3 regions of the Serratia sp. TSA_130.1 genome follow, and region 1 is predicted to be linked to each of the others. Evidence: predicted binding sites of a transcription regulator. Region 1 holds the regulator's gene; each other region holds the start of a gene.
What was found. Region 1 encodes CRP, which controls carbon source genes, mostly activating them, when cyclic AMP is high. Its sites were predicted from a motif close to ATGTGANNNNNNTCACAT; they were not measured.

Region 1 (7,485 bases):
TTTCACAAAACGGTCGGTCACATAAGCGCTGTAATCGCTGTCGACCTGCGGGATCTTGCCCTGCTGCTTGAGGAATTCGGCGGTATCGCGGATCGCCTTGTCCACCGGCTGGCCGAGTTGGGCGACCTGATCCGCCACCGGCAGATAACGGTTCCCCTTCACCAGCTCCGGCACCTGCGCTTCCGGCACGCCGCTCAAGCGCGCCAAGGTGCTGAGATGGCTCGGATCTTTCAGCCACTGTTCCGGCGCTGCCAGGTAGGCCTTCTGCGCCTGCAGGGCGCTGGCGGCAAAGGCGGTCACCACGTCGGGATGTTTCTCGGCGAAGTCTTTGCGCACCACCCACACGTCCAGGGTTGGCGAACCCCATTCGCCCACCTGCGCGGAGTCGGTCAACACCTTGCCCTGTTTGGCCAGTTCGTTGACCACCGGCGCCCAGACGTAGGCGCCGTCGATGTCGCCGCGCTGCCAGGCGGCGGCGATGGCCGGCGGCTGCAGATTGAGGATCTTCACCTGTTCAGGCTTGATGCCCCAATGTTTGAGCGAGGCCAGCAGGCTGTAATGAGTCGTAGAAATAAACGGCACCGCGATGCGCTTGCCGATCAGATCCTGCGGGCTTTTGATGTCATTCTTCACCACCAGCGCTTCGGAACTGCCGAGCTGCGAGGCGATGAGGAACACTTCGATGGGGAGTTTTTGGCTGGCGGCCACCGCCAGCGGGCTGGAGCCGATATTGCCGATCTGCACGTCGCCGGAGGCCAGCGCGCGCAACACGCTGGAGCCGCTGTCGAACTTACGCCAGTCGACGGTCGCACCGGACTGTTTGGCGAAGCTGTTTTCCGCCTGCGCCACCTTGGCCGGCTCCGCCGACGTCTGGTACGCCACGGTGACGTCCACCGCATAGGCGCTGGCAGCGCTGAGCGACAGCGCCAGCAGCGCCGCGTTGCGTAAAGAAAAGAGTTTGCCCGCCATGTTCCGCTCCGTTGATAAAAATCTGTTCAGTTGCTGACAGTTTTATCTGAGCGATGACGGGCGATAAAAGAATAAAAAAGTCTTCTTTATTACCTTAGGTAATATTAAAGCGAATCACAGCACGATCGTCCCGCGTAGGAACACGTGAGCGTAGCCGCCGAGCAACGTGCGGTCCCCGTGCAGTTCGCAGAACAGCTCGCCGCCGCGCGCCGAAATCTGCCGGGCGTGCAGCCGATGGCGGCCGAGACGCGCCGTCCAGTAGGGCATCAACGTGCAATGCGCGGAGCCGGTCACCGGATCCTCGCCGCCGTCGAGCGTGAAATAGCGCGAAACGAAGTCCACGGTGTCACCCGGCGCGGTGACGATCACCGCGCGGCCGGCCAATGCGATCAGCGCCGAGATGTCCGGGCGCAGCGCGCGCACCTGCGCCTCATTTTCCACCACCGCCAGCAGCGCTTTCGCCTGCCACACTTCCTGCGGCTGCACGCCCAGCAGCGCCGCGAGGCCCGCCGGTTCGGCGACTTTCTGCGGCGGCCTGGCGGGGAAATCAAGCACCAGCCGCTCCCCGTCCCGCTCATCGCGCTTGACGAACAGCTCGCCGCTGGCCGATCTGAAGCGAATATCCTTCAGCGCCGGGTTAACCGCGCTGAACATCACATGCGCCGCCGCCAGCGTGCCGTGGCCGCAAAGATCGACCTCACGCTCCGGGGTAAACCAGCGAATGGCGGTCATGTCGCCGTCATCCCAGACAAAGCTGGTTTCCGGCAGGCCGATCTCGTTGGCGATCGCCTGCAGCCGCTCCGTCGGCAGCGGCTGCGTCAGCAGGCAGACCCCGGCCGGGTTGCCGCGCAGCCCCTCACCGGTAAAGGCGACCACGTGATAATAGTTTTCCGCCATCGTTCCGCTCCTTAATGCCAAATCAGTAATACACAGGCTGCAGTCAGCAGCCCCATGGAAACGTTGAAGATAATCCAGGCCTTTTTGCTGCGCAGCAGGCGGCCGATCACCGTGCCGAACGCCAGCCAGATAACGCCAGCGACGATGTTGACCGCCAAAATGCCCAGCGCGATCGCCGCAATGGAACCGTTGTACTTATCGCCCGCCAGACTGAAGCTCGCCACCGCGCCCAGCGCCATCAGCCAGGCTTTCGGGTTGAGGAACTGCAACAGCCAGCCCTGATACAGCCGCACCGGCTGCGGCGGCGCCACGTCGGTTTCCAGCTTTTCATAGGCGGCGGTGGCGACTTTCCACGCCAGCCACAGCAGGTACAAACTGCCGAGGATTTTCAGGATCAGGTGCAGCGACGGGTAAACCAGGATCAGGCTGCCGACGCCGAAGGCCACCAGCAGCAAAATGCTTTGCATGCCGAGCATGATGCCGATCATCAGCCACAGCGAACGCATAAAGCCGAAATGAGCGCCGGAGGTGGTCAGCAGCAGGTTATTGGGGCCAGGCGTGATGGCGGCGACCCACAGGAAGCCCAGCATCGAAAGGAATAAACTCGGTTCCATGGCACGGGTGCTCCTCACCCAAGGCGCTTTTTTGCAGTATCATTGTCAGTTATTGGTATTGAAGCTAACAGTGCGCCTGGGATCTCACAATAGTCGCCAACAACATTTTTACTCCGCCTATGCATGACGTCTTTCGCCCCCTGACCGGGGCCAGTAACCCGCACCTGCAAACGCTGTTGCCGCGGCTGGTGCGCCGCCGCGTGTTATTGAAACCGCATTGGCAACGGCTGGAATTGCCCGACGGCGATTTCGTCGATCTCGCCTGGAGCGAGGATCCGGCGCAGGCGCGCGACAAACCGCGCGCGGTGCTGTTCCACGGTCTGGAGGGCAGCTTCTACAGCCCCTACGCGCATGGCCTGCTCAACGCCTGGCGCGAACGTGGCTGGCTCGGGGTGGTGATGCACTTTCGCGGCTGCAGCGGCGTGCCCAACCGCAAACAGCGCATCTACCACTCCGGCGAAACCGAAGACGCGCGCTTCTTCCTGCGCTGGCTGCGCGACAGCTACGGCGAGGTGCCAACCGCGGCGGTAGGCGTTTCACTCGGCGGCAACATGCTGGCCTGTTATCTGGCGCAGCAAGGCGCCGACAGCCTGCTGCAGGCGGCGGTGGTGGTCTCGGCGCCGCTGATGCTGGAGCCCTGCGCCTACCGCATGGAGCAAGGCTTCTCCCGCGTCTATCAGCGCTACCTGTTGGGGCAGCTGAAACAAAACGCCACCCGCAAACTGTTGCACTACCCGGACACCCTGCCGCTCAAGCTGTCGCAGCTGAACGGGTTGCGGCGCATCCGCGAATTCGACGACGCCATCACCTCGCGCATTCACGGCTTCAGCGACGCCACCGATTATTATCGCCGCTGCAGCGCCCTGCCGCTGTTGCCGGCGATCCAAACGCCGCTGCTGATCATCCATGCGAAGGACGATCCCTTCATGACCCATGAGGTGATCCCCGACGTCGCCGGCCTGCCGCGCAATATCGAATATCAGCTGACCGAGTTCGGCGGCCACGTCGGCTTTGTCGGCGGCACGCTGAAAAAACCGCACATGTGGCTGGAGCATCGCATTCCGGCCTGGCTTTCCCCTTATCTGGACATCCCGACGTGATCATTCCCTGGCAAGAACTGGCAACCGACACCCTGAACAGCCTGATCGAATCCTTTGTGCTGCGTGAAGGCACCGATTACGGCGAGCACGAACGATCGCTGGAGCAGAAGGTGGAGGACGTGCGCCGCCAGCTGAAAAACGGCGAGGTGGTGCTGGTGTGGTCGGAACTGCATGAGAGCGTCAACATCATGCCGCGCGGTCAGTTCCGCGCCGGGCAGGAAGAAATTTAGTGGCGCCCGGTTCTATGACTGACGGAAAAAATCAGGTAACAATGGGACATTGCAAACCAGCGCGCGCCATTTTTTCCTGACATAGAGAGCGTCAACAAGAGCCACAATAATCCCCTGACGCCGGCGCATTCAACACGGAGTGACAACCACCATGTCTGCCAAACATCCCGTTATCGCGGTGACCGGTTCCAGCGGCGCCGGCACCACCACCACCAGCGTGGCGTTCCGCAAAATCTTCCAACAGCTCAACATTCGCGCCGCCGAGCTGGAGGGCGACAGCTTCCACCGCTACACCCGGCCGGAAATGGACGCGGCGATCCGCAAGGCGCGCGATCTGGGTAGACACATCAGCTATTTCGGCCCCGAGGCCAACGACTTCGGCCTGCTGCAGCAGAGCTTTATCGAGTACGGCAAAAACGGCACCGGCCGTTCGCGCAAGTACCTGCACACCTACGACGAAGCGGTGCCCTACAATCAGGTGCCGGGCACCTTCACCCCGTGGGAGCCGCTGCCGGCGCCGACCGACGTGCTGTTCTACGAGGGGCTGCACGGCGGTGTGGTCACCGAGCACCATGACGTGGCCAACCACGTCGATCTGCTGGTCGGCGTGGTGCCGATCGTCAACCTGGAGTGGATACAGAAGCTGATCCGCGATACCGGCGAACGCGGCCACTCCCGCGAGGCGGTGATGGATTCGGTGGTGCGTTCGATGGAAGACTACATCAACTACATCACGCCGCAGTTCTCGCGCACCCACATCAACTTCCAGCGCGTACCGACGGTGGATACTTCCAACCCGTTCGCCGCCAAAGCCATTCCCTCACTGGATGAAAGCTTCGTGGTGATCCACTTCCGCGGGCTGGATCAGATTGACTTCCCCTATTTGCTGGCGATGCTGCAGGGCTCGTTTATCTCGCACATCAATACGTTAGTGGTGCCGGGCGGCAAGATGGGGCTGGCGATGGAGCTGATCATGGCGCCGCTGGTACAGCGGCTGCTGGAAGGCAAGAAGATCGAATAAACGCGTTGAGCGCGGCGGCGGGCCGCGCTCCGTCTCGATTACGCCGGCTGGCGGATCTCGAAGCTGTGGGTCACCGTGGCGGCCTTGTTGAGCATCAGCGCCACCGAGCAGTACTTCTCCGCCGACAGGTTCACCGCTCGCTCTACGATTTTGTCGGTCAGATCCTGGCCGGTGACGATGAAGTGCAGGTTGATATGGGTGAACAACCGCGGGGCTTCTGCACGGCGCTCGGAGGTCAGCTTCACCTCGCAGTCGCGCACGTCGTTGCGCCCTTTTTGCAGGATGGACACCACGTCGATCGCGCTGCAGCCACCCACCGACATCAGCACCATCTCCATCGGGCTGGGCGCTTTATCGCCGGCGTTGCCGTCCATCAGCACCTGGTGGCCGGAGGCCGATTCACCCAAAAACGTTAACCCTTCCACCCACTTAACTCTTGCCTGCATTCTGGTCACTCCGGTTGATTTCTTAAAATCAGAGTACGCTTTCGCATAGAAACAGGCAACGTAACCTGATGCTAATCATGCTGAAGCGAGACAACACGAGACACCCGCCTTACTCTGTGCTACAAACAGAGCCGCAATAAATCTTTCCGGGACACTGAATTTCAGGGAAACGCCCAGAGAAAGGCTCCTTTACCGGTATGTTAACAGAATGTAGCTTGCAGCGCTTACGGCAAGTTAATATGCTAGAGCGACAGCGTATTTTTATGACACGCCTCAAAACTTGCCGGTAGCCCTCGCTCATAACTGCGGCTACAGGCGGGTTTTACAGGGAACTCTGACCCCTGTGACACAAGGCAGCGATAACAACAGAGGATAACAGCGAATGGTTCTCGGCAAACCGCAAACAGACCCTACTCTCGAATGGTTCCTGTCTCATTGCCATATCCACAAATATCCATCGAAGAGTACGCTGATTCACCAAGGTGAAAAGGCCGAAACGCTTTACTACATCGTGAAAGGCTCCGTCGCGGTGCTGATCAAGGATGAAGAAGGTAAAGAGATGATCCTGTCCTACCTCAACCAGGGGGATTTCATCGGCGAGCTCGGATTGTTCGAAGAAGGTCAGGAGCGCAGCGCCTGGGTTCGCGCCAAAACCGCCTGTGAAGTGGCCGAAATTTCCTACAAGAAATTCCGCCAGTTGATCCAGGTTAACCCGGACATCCTGATGCGTCTGTCCGCCCAAATGGCGAGCCGCCTGCAGGTCACTTCCGAAAAAGTGGGCAACCTCGCCTTCCTGGACGTCACCGGCCGCATCGCGCAAACCCTGCTGAATCTGGCGAAGCAACCCGACGCCATGACTCACCCGGACGGCATGCAGATCAAGATCACCCGCCAGGAAATCGGCCAGATCGTCGGCTGCTCGCGTGAAACCGTTGGCCGTATTCTGAAAATGCTGGAAGACCAAAACCTGATTTCCGCCCACGGCAAGACCATTGTCGTCTACGGCACCCGTTAATCCCTGAAGAAACGGCGCAATCTGCGCCGTTTTTTTGTCTGCTCTCTGCCATGTGGCGCCGCCTGATTTACCACCCGGAAGTCAACTACGCACTGCGACAAACGCTGGTGTTGTGCCTGCCGGTGCTGTTTGGCCTGCTGATTGGCCAGCTGCAGCTCGGCCTGATGTTCTCTCTGGTGCCCGCCTGCTGCAATATCGCCGGTCTGGACACGCCGCATAGGCGCTTCTTTAAACGGCTGATCGTCGGCGGTGCGCTGTTTGCCCTCAGCAGCCTGCTGCTGCAACAAGCCCTGCTGTGGCACGTGCCGCTGCCGGCGCTGATGCTGGGCCTGGCGCTGCTGCTCGGCGTCACCGGCGAAATCAGCCCGCTGCACGCCCGGCTGTTGCCGGCGGCGCTGGTGGCCGCCATCTTCTCCCTCAGCATGGCCGGCACCGTGCCTCTCTGGCAGGCGCCGCTGCTGTACGCGATCGGCACCGCCTGGTACGGCTTATTCACCTGGTTCTGGTTCCGGCTGTGGAAAGAGCAGCCGATGCGCGAGACGCTGAGCCAGCTCTATCTGGAACTGGCGGACTACTTCGAAGCCAAATACTCGCTGCTGACTCAGCACACCGATCCGCAGACCGCTCTGCCGCCGCTGCTGGTGCGCCAGCAAAAGGTGATGGATCTGATCAGCCTGCTGTACCAACAGCTTAATTTCCTGCCGCACGCCAACAACCTCGATCAAAAGCGTCTGCAACGCGCCTTTCAGGTGGCGATGGATCTGCAGGAGCACATCACCGTCAGCCTGCACTTGCCGGAGGAAGTACAAAAACTGATGGAGCAGAGCCAGGCCGAAGCGATCATTCGCCGCAACGCTCAGGTGATCGCCGGGCGGCTGCGCGTGGTGGCGCACGATATTCTCTACCATCAACATTCGAAGCGCTTTTCCATGACGCACGAACTGGCGGCGCTGGAAAAAATGGCGGCGCAGCATCCCGACAACCCGGTCGGCCAGTTTTGTTACTACCATTTCAGCCGCATTGCCCGCCTGCTGCGCACCCAGCATCCGCTGTACCGCCGCGATTTGATGCCCAGCCAGCATCGCCTGCCGTTTTGGCCGGCGTTGGCCAGCTACCTGTCGTTCAAATCCACGGCGCTGCGCAACGCCGCGCGGCTGGGGGTGACGCTGGCGGTCGGCAGCAGCCTGGGGGCG
Region 2 (7,485 bases), on a different contig from region 1:
GATCGATAATTTGACGCAAATTGCCCGCCAGCAGATCCACCGCTTGCGACCCCTGATCGATTTGCTGCAACGAGCGGTTGATCAGCTGCTGAATATCGCGCGTAGACTGGCTGCTCTTCTGCGCCAGCAGGCCCACTTCTTTAGCGACAATGGCGAAACCGCGGCCGTGAACGCCGGCGTGCGCGGCCTCGATCGCCGCATTCAGCGCCAGAATATTGGTCTGAAACGCCACGCTGTCGATCAGCGCCACAATGCCGCGCATCTCGGCCGATTGGTTGACGATCCCTTGCATCGAGACGTTGACGGTTTGCATCATCTTTTCACCGGCGCCGGCGCACTGCCTGGCCTGTTCGGTGCGTTGATTGGCCAGCTGCGCGTATTGGCCGTTTTCTTCCACCCGCGCCGCCAACTGCTGCACGTGCTCGGTCGCCAACTGCAATTCGCCGTCCTGCTTCGCCGACTGCGCCGTCAACTGTCGATTGCCGTCCGCCAGCCGCCCGACGCCGTTCAGGATCCCGCTCGCCGCATCGCGCACCTCACTCACCAGCCGCTGCAGGCCGTTTTGCATGTGGCCAATGCTGGTTTGCAACTGACGCATTTCGCGGTTAACCGCCCGTTCAGGCGGCAACGGCCGCGAAAGATCGCCGGCGGCCAGCACGTTGAGATGGGCGATCGCCCTTTGCAACGGTGCAATCACCCAACGAGCAACGCCGAACCACACGCCCAAGGCGATCAGCGCCAACGCCGCGAGCGCGCCAAGCGCATAGGTTTTGGCCTGCTCCAGCGCCGCCAATTGCCGCACGTTGACGTCATCGCCGCGTCGTTCGTTCAGCGCCTGATAAGCGAGATACTTCTCGTTGAAATCTGCCTGAAAAGCCTGGATCGGCACGGCGAAAAACGCATCGATGCTGTCGCTGCGTTGCAGCCCTTGCGCCTGCTCCTTCAGACCGTCATAGAACAGGCGATAACTGCCTTTCAGGGCGTCAGCGGCCTCGGGCGCCGTCGCGCTCAGGCGCTCAAACCGGGCGAAGGCCTGCTCTGAAGCCTGCAACGCCGCCAGCGATTCATCCAGCAGGCTATGCCAGCTGCCGTCGGAGCCGGTGGCTTTATCCTGCAGATAGTAAATGCCCGCACGGTTCAGGGTATCGCTGGCCGTCAGCAGCGACAGCCTGGCGCGATCCATCGCCGCCTGCTGGCGATGCAAGGCGTCGCCCGTCACCAGGTTAATCTTGGCGTCGCGCAGAATATTGGAAATAAATACGGTGGAAAACAATTGCAGCAGAGAAAATAGCGCGATAACGCAAATTACGCCGCTTAATAACCCCATGCTTTTGCCGAAGCCAAACGCGCGCGGCAGCGCGGGCGCAGGTTTTGCCCCGCGGCCAAGTGTCAGTTTTATGTTCATGATTTTTAGTCGGTAATACCAGGATGCCGCGAGTCTAACGAGCATTGATGACACGACGATTACAGCCCCCATAGACGGGTGTTGCCGGGTTCGGAATGCGTTGAAATCATGTTAAGGCGTGAACGAAAGAGGGAATTGTCTTGGTGAGAAAATAAGCTTCTCTGCGAATCGCCAAATAAGAAATATTATTTTAGAAACAGAGAAATTCATTCAAGTCGAATATCAATCAATATTTCAAGGCATATCCATAATAAATACTGCCGTAGGTTAAACTCGTTGTATTGAAGCGTGGGTCAGACATTTTCTGACCCACTCACTTCCCGCTTAAATCCTCACCCTTTAACCGACGACACCACATTGAGCGGCTGGGCATCCGGCAGGATATTCATGTGCTCCAGCACCTGGGCCATGATCTTGCCGAACACCGGCCCGGCTACCGAGCCGCCGAAGTGCTTGCCGGCTTTCGGGTTGTTGACCATCACCACCAGCGCTACCTGCGGATCGCTGGCCGGCGCCACGCCGGCGGTATAGTTGATATAGCCGCCGTCGTATTTGCCGCTGGGGCCCATTTTCTCGGCGGTACCGGTTTTGATCGCCAAACGGTAGCCGGGCACCGCAGCGCTCACCCCGCTGCCGCCCGGCAAGGCGTCGCTTTCCATCATATGCACCACGGACCTGACCGTATCGGCCGGCAAAATGCGTTGCCCCATCACCGGCGGCGTCACCTTAGTGATCGACAGCGGCCGATAAATGCCGAAGGAACCGATCGCGGCATACTCGCGCGCCATTTGCAGCGGCGTCACGCGCAGCCCATAGCCGAAGGAGAACGTGGCGCGTTCGATATCGGCCCAGCGCTCGCGATGCTGCGGCAGGTAGCCGCTGCTCTCGTTGCCGATGCCAAGCTCGGTCGGCCGCCCCAGGCCAAAGCTGCGGTAGACCGCCGGCAGCACCGTGGCCGGCAGCGCCAGCGCAATGTGCGATACCGCGATGTCGCTCGATTTTTGCAGCACGCCGGTGATGGTCAGCTTCGACCAGTGGCCGACGTCCTTAATCAGGTGACCGTTCACCCGATACGGCGTGGTGTCCAACACGGTATCCGGCCGAATCAGCTTATGTTCCAGCCCCACCATCACCACGACCGGCTTCACCGTCGAACCCGGTTCGAAGCTGTCGCTGCTGCACACGTTGCGGATATCTTTCGCCGGCGTGCTGCCATAGTTGTTCGGGTTGAACGACGGGTAGCTGGCCATGCCGAGGATTTCGCCGGTGTCGATTTTCACCAGCACCGCGCAGCCGGAGTCGGCCTGGTTAGCCACCACGCCGTCGCGGATCTGCGCATAGAGCACGTACTGAATAAATTTGTCGATGCTGAGCGTCACATTCGGCGGTGGAACCGGATCCACGCTTTTAATCACGCCGATCACCGCACCGCTGCCGTCCTTCTGGTAGACCCGCAGGCCGTTTTTACCCTGCAGCAACGGGTTGAAGCCCAGCTCGATGCCCTCCAGCCCCTGATTGTCCTGGCCGACGATGCCGATCAGTCCGGCCGCATCCTGGCCCATCGGATAGAAGCGGCTGAAATCCTGCTCGGTGCTGACGCCGGTCAGGTGCAGTTTGCTGATATAAGCGGCGTTGTCGTCCTCCACCTTGCGCGCCAGGTAGACAAAGCGTTTGTGCGCGTTGCTCTGGATCAGATGCTGCACGTCCGCCAGCGGGATCTTCAGCACGTTGGCCATGCTCTGCCAGCGTTCGTTGCCGGTATCGGTCTGGGTATCGAGAATATGCTTCGGATCCAGCACGATGTCTTTCGACGACACGCTGACCGCCAGCGCCTCATTGTTGCGATCGGTGATCATGGCGCGGTTGGTCGGCACTACCTGGGTGCGAATCGAGCGCTGATCTGCCTGGTTCGCCAACTGCTGGTGTTCCAGCAGTTGCAGGTAACCGACCCTGAACGCCAACAGAAAAAAACAGACCAGCATGCCGGCGCAAATCCAGCCGAAACGAACTGTGGAATAGGTTTTACCGCTCTTTTTGGTCGATGGCGCCACTGTTGTGTTAACCCTGCGTTTTTATTCGGTTTATCGTGTTATTTCAGTCTACCTTGCCGGAAATGGTCAGGAGATTGCAGTTTGTAAGAAAGTAAAAACAAACCGCATCACCGTTGCACATCCGCACTGTCGTTTAACTGCGGTTTAGTTTGCGCCGCGTCGCCGGGCTGGGGCGCGTTGGCCGGATCGAAAATGTGGTCGAGGATCGCGCGCGCGGTCGGCCCCGCCACCACGCCGTCGCCGCCGCCGTTTTCCAGGATCAGCGCCATCGCCACCCGGGGGTTTTTGTAGGGGGCGAACAGCGTATAAAAGATGTGATCGCGCAGCCGCACCGGAATCATTTTGGCGTTGTAAGTCTGGTTTTGCTTCAGGCTGAACACCTGCGAGGTGCCGGATTTAGCGGCAATCTGGTACGGCGCGGTATGGAACAGCTTGTATCCGGTGCCGTTCGGCAGGTTGGCCATGCCATACATGCCGTTGCGCACAATGCCCCAGTAAGGCGAACGGGGATCGCCAATCTGCAGCGCCTGCGTCGGCGGCTGATAACGCGTGACCCGGTTGCCCTGCTGCAGCGAATACAGCAGGTGCGGCGTTTTCACCTTACCGTTGTTGATCAGCGTAGTCAGCGCTTTCACCATCTGAATAGGCGTCGCTACCCAATATCCCTGGCCGATGCCGACCGATACCGTATCCCCCTGATACCAGACTTTTTTGTGCACCTTCAGCTTCCAGTCGCGGCTTGGCAGCACGCCGCGGTACTCTTCGTTCAGATCGATGCCGGTCGACTGGCCGTAACCAAACTGGCTCAGCCAATGGTGAATGCGATCGATGCCCATCTCATACGCCACCTGATAAAAGAAGGTATCGGCGGACTCTTCTATCGCTTTGGTGACGTTGAGCATGCCGTGACCGGTCTTCAGCCAGTCGCGATAGCGCCGCTCGGTGCCGGGCAGCGTCCAGGTCGGCGCGCCGAAAAAGGTGGTGGTGGGCGTGATCACCCCGGCAAACAGCGCCGAAACCGCCATGTAGGGCTTCACCGTCGACGCCGGCGGGTACAGCCCCTGGGTGACGCGGTTGATGAGCGGCAAATCCGGGTTGCGAAGCAGCGCCTTATAGGCCTGATAGCCGATGCCTTTGACGAAGGGATTGGGATCGTAACTGGGGCTGGAGACCATCGCCAGAATGCCGCCGTCGCGCGGATCTTCCACCACCACCGCGGCGCGTTGCCCCTTCAGCACCGATTCGATGTACTGCTGCAGCGGCAGATCCAGCGTCAGGTAGATGTTTTTGCCGGCCTGCGGCGGCTGCTCCTTCAGCAAGCGGATCACCCGCCCGTGGTTATCCACCTCCACCTCCTGATAGCCGGTGGTGCCGTGCAGCTCGGACTCGTAATAGGCCTCGATGCCCTGTTTGCCGATGTTGCGATCGGCGGCATAGTTCTCGCTCAACCCGGCCTTGTCCAGGCGCTTGAGATCGCTGTCGTTGATCTTCGACACGTAGCCCAGCACGTGCGCCAGCTGCGCGCCGTAAGGATATTCGCGCTGCTGATAGGTATCGATAGTCACCCCGTCGAAACGGTATTGATTGACGGCGAAACGCGCCACCTCGGTGTCGTTCAGCCCCGCTTTTAGCGTTATCGGCTTGTAGCGGCTGTTGTGGTGCATGTCGTCGCGAAACGCGCTGATATCTTCCGGCGTCAGATCTACGATCGGCGTCAACGCCTGCAGCAGCGCCGATATATCGGTGATTTTGCTGGGCGTGATCTCGATGCGATACAGTGTCACGTTTCGTACCAGCGGAATGCCGTTGCGATCGAAGATCAGCCCGCGGCTTGGGGCGATCGGCAACATCTTGATGTCATTCTGGTTGGAGCGCGTCTGGTAAAAGCCGTGCTGGCGAATTTGCAGCCGGTAGAGGTTGACGACCAGCGCGCCGAAACAGACCACCACCAGCGCCAGCGCCACGGCCGCCCGGCGGATAAACAGCATCTCTTCCGCGGAGTGGTCGCGAATTTTTTCTTTTAACAGGGCCATGCGGAGCCGATACCTTTTGCGTCACATTTCCCCGCAAAATCAGGGAACTGAAAAGCCGGCAAGCATAGCGTTATCGGGCGCGACGCCCCATGAAAAGGTTGCTAATGAAATGGCATAACTGTTTCAGCATATTGGAATGTTACCGGCGGCGATTTTTTCACCGCGCGCCCCATTGAGCCGCCGTTCCTCTCAATGCTACAATGTGATCCTTATCACACTATTACCGTTATTCTCCTCCGCATTTTCCTGTCGGCGCCCTGCCGGATGCGGCTTTTTGTTACATAGGATCGAGTTCGATGAGTACCATTGCCACCGGTTTAATCATGATGCGCTGGGAGTTGCTGAGCGCCGTGATGATGTTCTTCGCCAGCCAGTTAAACGTCGTTTGCCGTAAAACCAGCCGCAATGGCATGGCGTTCATGTTCAGCAGCCTGGGCCTGTTTACCGCCTGCTGGTTCGTGATGGGCCTGATGGGCATTCACTTCACCCTCGAAGCCTTCACCCAATTCTGGTCATCGGCCTGGGATCGCTACGTGGACGTGGTCAGCACCATGCCGGTCGATTGGCCGATGCCGTAATCTCGCCGCTGGGGGGCAACTCAGGCCGCCCCTGCAATCAGTTCGCTTCCGCAGACGGCGCCGCCGCCAGCCGCGCCATCAGCGCCCCCGCTTCGAGCAACAGCGCCTGCTCCCGCTCGGACAGACAGCTTTCCATCGCCGCCAACAACCACGCCTCGCGTCGGGCGCGGCTTTGCTGCAGCAAACCCAGCCCGGCGGACGTCAGCCGCACCCGCACCCGGCGTTTGTCTTCGGCATCCGGCGTGCGCACCAGCAGCCCATCGGCTTCCAGCTCGCGCAACGCGGCCGCCAGGTTTGAGGAGCGCATACGCTCCGACTCCGCCAGCAACGACGGCGTCGCCTCGCCGCCATGGCGATCGATAGCCCCCAACAGCATCAACTGGGCCCAGGATTTTTCGTCGCTGCGCGACTCGCGCCGCATGCGGCGCACCAGCGACATTAACTGCGTGCGCAGCAGCGTCACGTCTTCAGGATGATCTTTTTTCATTGGCATCAATAGATAACGATAGATTCAATCGTACTTTCACACCGGGGGCAGGAACGGTCAACCGAAATTGGCGCGAGAGAAACCCCAGGCCGCTATTTGCGCGCGCCGGGACTGGCCAGCAACGCGCCATCCATCAGGAAAGCGAACAGCAAACCGATACCGCCGCCGAGCAGCACATTAAACGCCCTTTCCGCCGCGATTTCCGGCGCTTTTCCGGCGATAATCAATGCACAGGCGATGCAGGCGCAACGCACGCCAAAGCCTAAGGCATAACGATGAAAAGAGACCAATGTCAGCATCGTGGCCACGGTAAGCAGTTCGTAGCCCATATCGCTATGCGGTATGAGATACCCCAGCAAAATGCCGGCGGGAACCCCCATCAACGCACCTGACGCCCGCTGACGAAGCTTATTGCGCGTGGTCGCCATATCGCCGGTGATCACGCTGACGGCCGACCAGATCACCCATTGACCATAATCGAGCTGCCGCCATTCGACGAGCGCGGCAGACAGCCCGACGGCAAAAATCACGGCCAACAGCGCTTCACCGCAGGCGACCCGGGCGCCAAATCCTTCGCTGCGGTGCAGTTTAAGGTAATGACGCCATGCATTTTCAAACGGCAGATAAGCCCGTTGCCGGTGCTCTATCAGCGCGAGCGCCAACACCGGCAAAGCGGCCACCCAGAGATAGGGAAACAGTGCCCAGGCGCGTTGGATCATTGGCGCGTGCGTGCCGCCTTCTGCAATCTCGCACGCCAGATAAAGGGCCGGGATAAAGATAAAATTACCCAAGGATCGCAATTTGCCGCCGCAGGCGGATATCCCCACCGCCGCCGCCGCCGCAAAAACGCATGCCAAAATGAAGGTCGCCGGCGCCCGCATGGCGTACAGCAACGTCATGAAAACCGACAGCAGCGCAGCCGCATGCAGCA
Region 3 (7,485 bases), on a different contig from region 1:
TGAACGGGTGCACCGCCAGCTTGCTGGCGTGCGCTTCTTTCACCATGTCGGTCAGCACGATGTGGCCCGGTTTGGATTGATCCGCCACCACCAGCATGTGGTAGTCCGGCCCGATGCCGTCGGCATACTGAGCGATTTTCTTCATCGCGCCCGGTTTGAACATCCAGTCATAGTCGTATTCCACCCACTTGCCGTCGGCTTTCTGCTCGTAGGTTTCCTGCCAGTCGTTGTAGGCGATCAGCTGCACCAGCTTCAGATCCATGCCCAGCTTCGGCTCCAGCTCGTTCTTGATGCGTTTGAGCTCGTTGGCGTCGAAGCACTGCAGGTAGACGTTGTCGTTCTTGCCGGTGTAGCCGTACTGCTTGAGCACCGCCAGCACTTTGCTGGAGATGTCTTTGCCTTCCTGCTTGTGGAACCAAGGCGCTTTGATTTCAGGATAGATGCCGATGTTTTTGCCGGTCGAATGGTTCAGACCCTGTACGAATTCGATCTCTTCCTGGAAGGTGTGGACGCGGAAGTCGGATTTGCCCATCGGGAAGCGGCCAGGGTAGCCCTGTACCTTCTTGCCGTTTTCGATGTCAAAGCCTTCGGTGAACTTCAGCGATTTGATCTCCGCCAGCGTAAAGTCGATGGCGTAATAACGGCCGTCTTTGCGTGCGCGGTTCGGGAAACGTTCGGCGACGTCGGTGACGCGATCGAGGTAATGGTCGTGCAGCACCACCAGCTCGTTGTCCTTGGTCATCACCAGATCTTGCTCGAGGTAATCGGCGCCTTGCGCGTAGGCCATCGCCTTCGCCGGCAGGGTGTGTTCCGGCAGGTAGCCGCTGGCACCGCGGTGGGCGATCACCACTTTGTCCGCCGCCTGCGCGGCGCTGACCATTGAGGTGGCGAGAATGATCCCTGTCAGCAGGGCTTTGACTTGAGTCCGCATTCCGTTTTCTCCGTGTTGTTGGGGGCAGGGTAGTAAAAAGGCCGCAGGGCGGCCTTTAAATCATGCAAAAGTCGTGTGACGGTTAGCCGCGCTTGCCGGCAGCGATTTCCGCGTGGTGTTTCTTCTCGTTCAGCATGGTCAGCAGCAGCAGGATAACCGCCAGCACGCCGCCGCCGATCATCACCATGAAGCCGCCGTCCCAACCGAAGAAGTCTACGGTGTAACCGACGATGGCGCTGGCCGCAACCGAGCCGCCCAGGTAGCCGAACAGGCCGGTGAAGCCCGCGGCGGTGCCGGCGGCTTTCTTCGGCGCCAGCTCCAGCGCGTGCAGGCCGATCAGCATCACCGGACCGTAGATCAGGAAGCCGATGACCAGCATACAGATCATATCCACGGTCGGGTTACCGGCCGGGTTCATCCAGAACACCACGGTGGCGATGGTCACCAGCGTCATGAAGAACACGCCGGTGGCGCCGCGGTTGCCTTTGAACACTTTGTCCGACATCCAGCCGCACAGCAGGGTGCCCGGGATACCGGCGTATTCATACAGGAAGTAGGCCCAGGAAGACTTGTCCAGCGCGAAGTGCTTCACTTCTTTCAGGTAGGTCGGCGACCAGTCCAGAATGCCGTAACGCAGCAGGTAGACGAACACGTTGGCGACCGCGATGTACCACAGCAGCTTGTTCGGCAGGATGTACTGCATGAAGATCTGCTTGGCGGTCAGCTCTTCTTCGTCTTTTTCGCTGTAGTCGTCCGGGTAGTCGTTTTTGTACTCTTCAATCGGCGGCAGGCCGCAGGATTGCGGGGTGTCGCGCATCAGGCCGAAGGCGATCAGGGCCACCAGGATGGCGCCGAAGGCCGGCATGTACAGCGCCGCGTGCCAGTCGTTGAACCAGGCCATGCCCAGCAGGAACAGCAGCGGCGGCAGGCCGCCGCCCACGTTGTGGGCGCAGTTCCAGATGGAGACGATGCCGCCGCGTTCTTTCTGCGACCACCAGTGCACCATGGTGCGGCCGCACGGCGGCCAGCCCATGCCCTGGAACCAGCCGCACAGGAACAGCAGGACGAACATGATGGCGATGCTGGAGGTTGCCCACGGCACGAAGCCCATGAACAACATCACCGCCGCCGCCAGGATCAGGCCGGCAGGCAGGAACACTCGCGGGTTGGAACGGTCGGAGACCGAACCCATGATGAATTTGGAGAAGCCGTAGGCGATGGAGATGCCCGACAGCGCGAAGCCGAGGTCACCGCGGCTGAAGCCTTGTTCGATCAGGTAAGGCATGGCCAGGGTGAAGTTCTTACGCACCAGATAGTAGGCGGCGTAACCGAAGAAGATCCCCAGGAAAATTTGCCAGCGCAGCTTACGGTAGAGCGGGTCTACCTTATCGCTCGGCACACGGGCGATGTGTGCGGCCGGCTTAAAAATACTCAACATGAGCGCCTCCGATGGCTTTATCTGTTATCACATCAATATGACCTTTTACGTTCATTTGATGATTGAGCGGATATCGAATGTGGTGTTTTTGTGTTCCATAACGAGCGCCATTGTCATCAAATACGCCTGGTGTCGCTGTGACGAATGGCGCAATTGTTACACTTTCATGAAACCACGGCGGATTTTGAGCGATTCGTTAACGTTATGAAATAGAAAAACGTCCAAAAATCGTGATTATGATCACATTGATGGTTTTTTGTGGACATTTTTATTTCGTTTCATGTTCGTTATTGTTCCTTATCAAACAAAGACCCTAGTAACCGTGGCTCAATAGGCTCATAACTACCGATCCTGAGGGAGCGACATGAGCAGCTATTTTGACGGCGGCGAAACGGATGTGATCATCATCGGCGGCGGCGCCACCGGCGCAGGCATTGCCCGCGACTGTGCGCGGCGCGGCTTGCGATGCATTTTGCTGGAGCGCCACGACATCGCCACCGGCGCCACCGGCCGCAACCACGGTTTGCTGCACAGCGGCGCGCGCTATGCGGTGACCGACGGCGAGTCGGCGCGCGAATGCATAGAAGAGAACCGCATCCTGAAACGCATCGCGCATCACTGTATCGAGCGCACCAACGGGCTGTTCATCACCTTGCCGCAAGACTCGCTGGACTATCAGCAGCAGTTTATCGCCGCCTGTCGCCAGGCCGACATCGACGCCGAAGCGATCGACCCGCAGCTGGCGCTGCGGCTGGAGCCGGCGGCTAACCCGGCGCTGATCGGCGCGGTGCGGGTGCCGGACGGCACCGTCGATCCCTTCCGGCTGACCGCCGCCAATATGCTGGACGCGCGCGAGCACGGCGCGCAGATCCTGACCTACCATCAGGTGGTGGGGTTGCTGCGCAGCGGCGATCGGGTGACGGGCGTGCGCGTTTACGACCATCAGAATCAGCGGCGCTATGAGCTGCATGCGCCGGTGGTGGTCAACGCCGCCGGCATCTGGGGCCAGCAGATCGCCGAATACGCCGATTTGCGCATCCGCATGTTCCCGGCCAAGGGAGCGCTGCTGATCCTCGGCCATCGCATCAACAACATGGTGATCAACCGCTGCCGCAAACCGGCGGACGCCGACATCCTGGTGCCAGGCGACACCATCTCGCTGATCGGCACGACCTCGACCCATATCGACTACGACCAAATTGACAACATGCTGGTGACCCCGCAGGAGGTGGATATTCTGATCCGCGAAGGGGCGCTGTTGGCGCCCACCCTGGCGCAGACCCGCATTTTGCGCGCCTATGCCGGGGTGCGGCCGCTGGTGGCCAGCGACGACGATCCCAGCGGGCGCAACGTCAGCCGCGGCATCGTGCTGCTCGATCACGCCGCCCGCGACGGGCTGGAAGGGTTTATCACCATTACCGGCGGCAAGCTGATGACCTACCGCCTGATGGCGGAGTGGGCCACCGACAAGGTATGCGAAAAGCTCGGCGTAAATAGTCCGTGCACCACCGCGCAGGACGCGCTGCCCGGATCCCGTCAGTCGGCGGAGGAAACGGTGCGCAGCGTGGTTTCTCTGCCCGCCAGCATTCGCGGCTCGGCAATTTACCGCCACGGCGATCGCGCCAGCCAGGTGCCGGCGGCCGATCGGCTCGACACCAGCCTGGTGTGCGAATGCGAGGCGGTGACCGCCGGGGAAGTGCGCTATGCGGTCAACTCGCTGACCGTCAATAACCTGGTGGATCTGCGCCGCCGCACCCGCGTCGGCATGGGCACCTGCCAGGGCGAACTCTGCGCCTGCCGCGCCGCCGGGCTGTTGACGCGCTTTAACGTCAGCACGCCGCAGCAATCCATCGCGCAGCTGTCGCAGTTCCTCAACGAACGCTGGAAAGGCGTACGGCCGATCGCCTGGGGCGATGCGCTGCGCGAGAGCGAATTCACCAGTTGGGTTTACCAGGGATTATGCGGGCTTGAAGCCCAGGCCGACCAGGAGCAGGAGGCGGATGATGCGATTTGACGTTGTGGTGATTGGCGGTGGTCTGGCGGGCCTGAGCTGCGCCATTGCCGTGGCCGAACAGGGCAAGCGCTGCGCGGTGGTTAGTTCTGGCCAGAGCGCGCTCTACTTCTCCTCAGGCTCGCTCGATCTGCTGGCGAGATTGCCGGACGGCACGCCGGTCGAGATGCCGCTGGCGGCGTTGCCGCAGCTGGCGCAACAGGCGCCGCAGCATCCGTACGCCCTGATCGGGCCCGGCCGGGTGGCGGCGCTGTCCGCCGCCGCGCAGCGGCTGCTGGAACGCTGCGGGTTGAATCTGCAGGGCGAGGGGGTGAACAACCATCTGCGCATCACGCCGCTCGGCACGCGCCGCGCCACCTGGCTCAGCCCGCAGGCGATCCCGACGCTGCCGCTGACCGGCCAACTGCCGTGGCGGCGTATTGCGGTGATCGGCATCGAAGGGTTCCTCGACTTCCAACCGCAGATGGCCGCCGACGCCCTGAGCCGCGAGCTCGGCGTGCAGACGGACGTGGCCTATCTGCACATGCCGGCGCTGGACAGATTGCGCAATAATCCCAGCGAGTTCCGCGCGGTGAACATCGCCCGGGTACTGGATTTGATGGAAAGCCTGCCGCCGATGGCCGAAGAGCTGCGGCGGCTGGCGGGCGAGGCCGAGGCGCTCTTCCTGCCGGCCTGTCTGGGTCTGGAGGACGACGCGTCGCTGGAGGTGCTGCAGGATGCGGTCGGCAAGCCGATCCGACTGCTGCCGACGTTGCCGCCTTCGGTGCCCGGCATGCGCTTGCATCAGGCGCTGCGGCGGCGTTTCCAGCAGTTGGGCGGCGTTTTCATGCCGGGCGACAGCGTGCTGCGCGCCGAGAGCGAGGCCAGCCGCGTCACCGGTTTGTACACCCGCAACCACGGCGATATTCCGCTGCGGGCGCAGCAGGTGGTGCTGGCCAGCGGCAGCTTCTTCAGCAATGGACTGGTGGCCGATTTCGACGGGGTGCGCGAACCGATCTTCGGGCTGGACGTACACAGTCGGGCGGATCGCGCCGACTGGAGCCGACGCGAGCTGTTCGCGCCGCAGCCTTACCTGCAGTTCGGCGTGCGTACCGACGGCAGGTTGCGGGCGATGAAGCAGGGAGTGCCGTTCGACAACCTGTACGCCATCGGCGCGGTCGCCGGCGGCTACGACCCGCTGCAGCAGGGCTGCGGCGCCGGCGTGTCATTGATCGGCGCGCTGCACGTCGCGCAGCAGATCGCCGCGGAGGAGAACGTATGAGCCTGCATCGGGACCACAGCTTTGAAAGCTGCATCAAATGCACCGTCTGCACCACTTACTGCCCGGTCGCCAAAGTGAACCCGCTCTACCCGGGGCCGAAACAGGCGGGGCCGGACGGCGAGCGGCTGCGGCTGAAAGACCCGGCGCTGTACGACGAAGCGCTGAAATACTGCACCAACTGCAAGCGTTGTGAAGTGGCCTGCCCGTCCGACGTCAAAATCGGCGACATCATTCAGCGCGCCCGCGCCGACTTCGCCCAGAGCAAGCCGACGCTGCGCGATGCCATCCTCAGCCATACCGATATCATGGGATCGCTGTCGACGCCGTTTGCGCCGATCGTCAACGCCGCCACCGGGTTGAAACCGGTGCGCAAGCTGCTGGACAAGGCGCTGAAGATCGATCACCGGCGCGAACTGCCGAAATATTCCTTCGGCACCTTCCGCCGCTGGTACCGGCAACAGGCGCAGGCTCAGCAGCGTTACGCCGAGCAGGTGGCATTCTTCCACGGTTGCTTCGTCAACTATAACCACCCGCAGCTGGGCAAGGATTTGGTCCGGGTGTTCAACGCGCTGGATATCGGCGTGCAGCTGCTGAAACGCGAGAAATGCTGCGGCGTGCCGCTGATCGCCAACGGATTTATCGAGCAGGCTAAAAAGCAGGCCAGGGTCAATGCCGAATCGCTGCAGGAAACGGTGCTGGAGCGCGGCATTCCGGTGGTGGCGACCTCATCGAGCTGCACCTTCACCCTGCGTGACGAATACCCTCATCTGCTGGACGTAGACACCACTGCGGTGCGCGATCGGGTGGAGCTGGCGACGCGCTATCTCTATCGCCTGATCAATCAGGGGCGCAGCCTGCCGCTCAAGCGCACGCCGCTGCGGGTGGCTTATCACACGCCTTGCCATATGGAGAAGATGGGCTGGACCGCCTATACCCTGGAGCTGCTGCGGCAGATACCGGGGCTGGAGCTGGTGGTGCTGGATTCGCAGTGCTGCGGCATCGCCGGCACTTACGGGTTCAAATCGGAGAACTACGCCACGTCGCAAGGCATTGGCGCGCCGCTGTTCCGGCAGATAGAAGAGAGCGGAGTGGATCTGGTGGTGACCGACTGCGAAACCTGCAAGTGGCAGATCGAAATGTCCACCAGCAAACGCTGCGAACATCCGATCACCCTGCTGGCGCAGGCGCTGGCATAAAAACGAAAGGGCCGGCAAGCCGGCCCTCTGTGGGATTACTGCTTCAGCTTCAGGGTGGAGATGATGCCTTCGGCTTCAGTCTGCGCCTGCTGCTGATTGTCTGCCGGCAGCGTTACCTGGATGGTCAGCATGTTGTTGTTCAGCGAGCCGATCAGGACGGAAGAATACGCCTTTTCACCGCCGCTGGTGATGATGCTGTCCAGCTGACGCAGCGGCACACCGTTGACGTCGAGCGCTTTGTTGGTGATCACCTGCAGGTTGGCGTCACGCGCGCGCTGGGTGTTCTCCAGGCGCTGGGCCAGGGTCTCCAGGCTGTCTGCGGTCTTGTCGCCCAAGATGACGATCACTGCGCGCTGGCCGGTGCTGTCTGCGTAAACATGCATGTTGTTGGCCTGGTTGCCCAGCTTGCCGCTCTGATCCGCCATGCCGACCGGCAGGGTGAACGCCAGCTTACCGTCCAGCAGGCTCACCTGCTGCCCGGCCGGCGCGCTGGCCGCCGCGCCGTCTGGCGCTGCCTTGGTGTCTTTGGTGTCGCCGTCGCAGGCCGCGAGGCCAAGCGCCAGCAGGCTGATACCCATCAATTTCGCTACTTTACGCATCGGGCTTCCTTCTTCCTTTCCGGTAGGGATTCACTGTCGTATCGCAACC

Region 2: a site for CRP is predicted at 5,690-5,707, ahead of ACUTQY_RS16200 (YjcB family protein). Genes of this name have one in related genera too.
Region 3: a site for CRP is predicted at 2,598-2,615, ahead of glpT (glycerol-3-phosphate transporter). Genes of this name have one in related genera too.

The regions. Positions count from the first base shown of each region.
Region 1 covers NZ_JBQZFS010000008.1:41,581-49,065, forward strand. The annotation lists gene tauA (taurine ABC transporter substrate-binding protein) at 1-969, opposite strand, end outside; gene ACUTQY_RS21960 (PhzF family phenazine biosynthesis protein) at 1,084-1,866, opposite strand; gene ACUTQY_RS21965 (LysE family translocator) at 1,878-2,480, opposite strand; gene ACUTQY_RS21970 (hydrolase) at 2,600-3,580, shown strand; gene ACUTQY_RS21975 (YheU family protein) at 3,577-3,810, shown strand; gene ACUTQY_RS21980 (phosphoribulokinase) at 3,962-4,831, shown strand; gene ACUTQY_RS21985 (OsmC family protein) at 4,870-5,277, opposite strand; gene crp (cAMP-activated global transcriptional regulator CRP) at 5,660-6,292, shown strand; gene ACUTQY_RS21995 (YccS/YhfK family putative transporter) at 6,343-7,485, shown strand, end outside.
Region 2 covers NZ_JBQZFS010000004.1:119,748-127,232, forward strand. The annotation lists gene ACUTQY_RS16185 (methyl-accepting chemotaxis protein) at 1-1,405, opposite strand, end outside; gene ACUTQY_RS16190 (penicillin-binding transpeptidase domain-containing protein) at 1,738-3,456, opposite strand; gene mrdA (penicillin-binding protein 2) at 3,564-5,489, opposite strand; gene ACUTQY_RS16200 (YjcB family protein) at 5,786-6,067, shown strand; gene ACUTQY_RS16205 (MarR family winged helix-turn-helix transcriptional regulator) at 6,105-6,554, opposite strand; gene ACUTQY_RS16210 (FUSC family protein) at 6,647-7,485, opposite strand, start outside.
Region 3 covers NZ_JBQZFS010000006.1:223,937-231,421, forward strand. The annotation lists gene glpQ (glycerophosphodiester phosphodiesterase) at 1-931, opposite strand, end outside; gene glpT (glycerol-3-phosphate transporter) at 1,014-2,369, opposite strand; gene glpA (anaerobic glycerol-3-phosphate dehydrogenase subunit A) at 2,734-4,383, shown strand; gene glpB (glycerol-3-phosphate dehydrogenase subunit GlpB) at 4,373-5,641, shown strand; gene glpC (anaerobic glycerol-3-phosphate dehydrogenase subunit GlpC) at 5,638-6,837, shown strand; gene ACUTQY_RS19960 (DcrB family lipoprotein) at 6,873-7,436, opposite strand.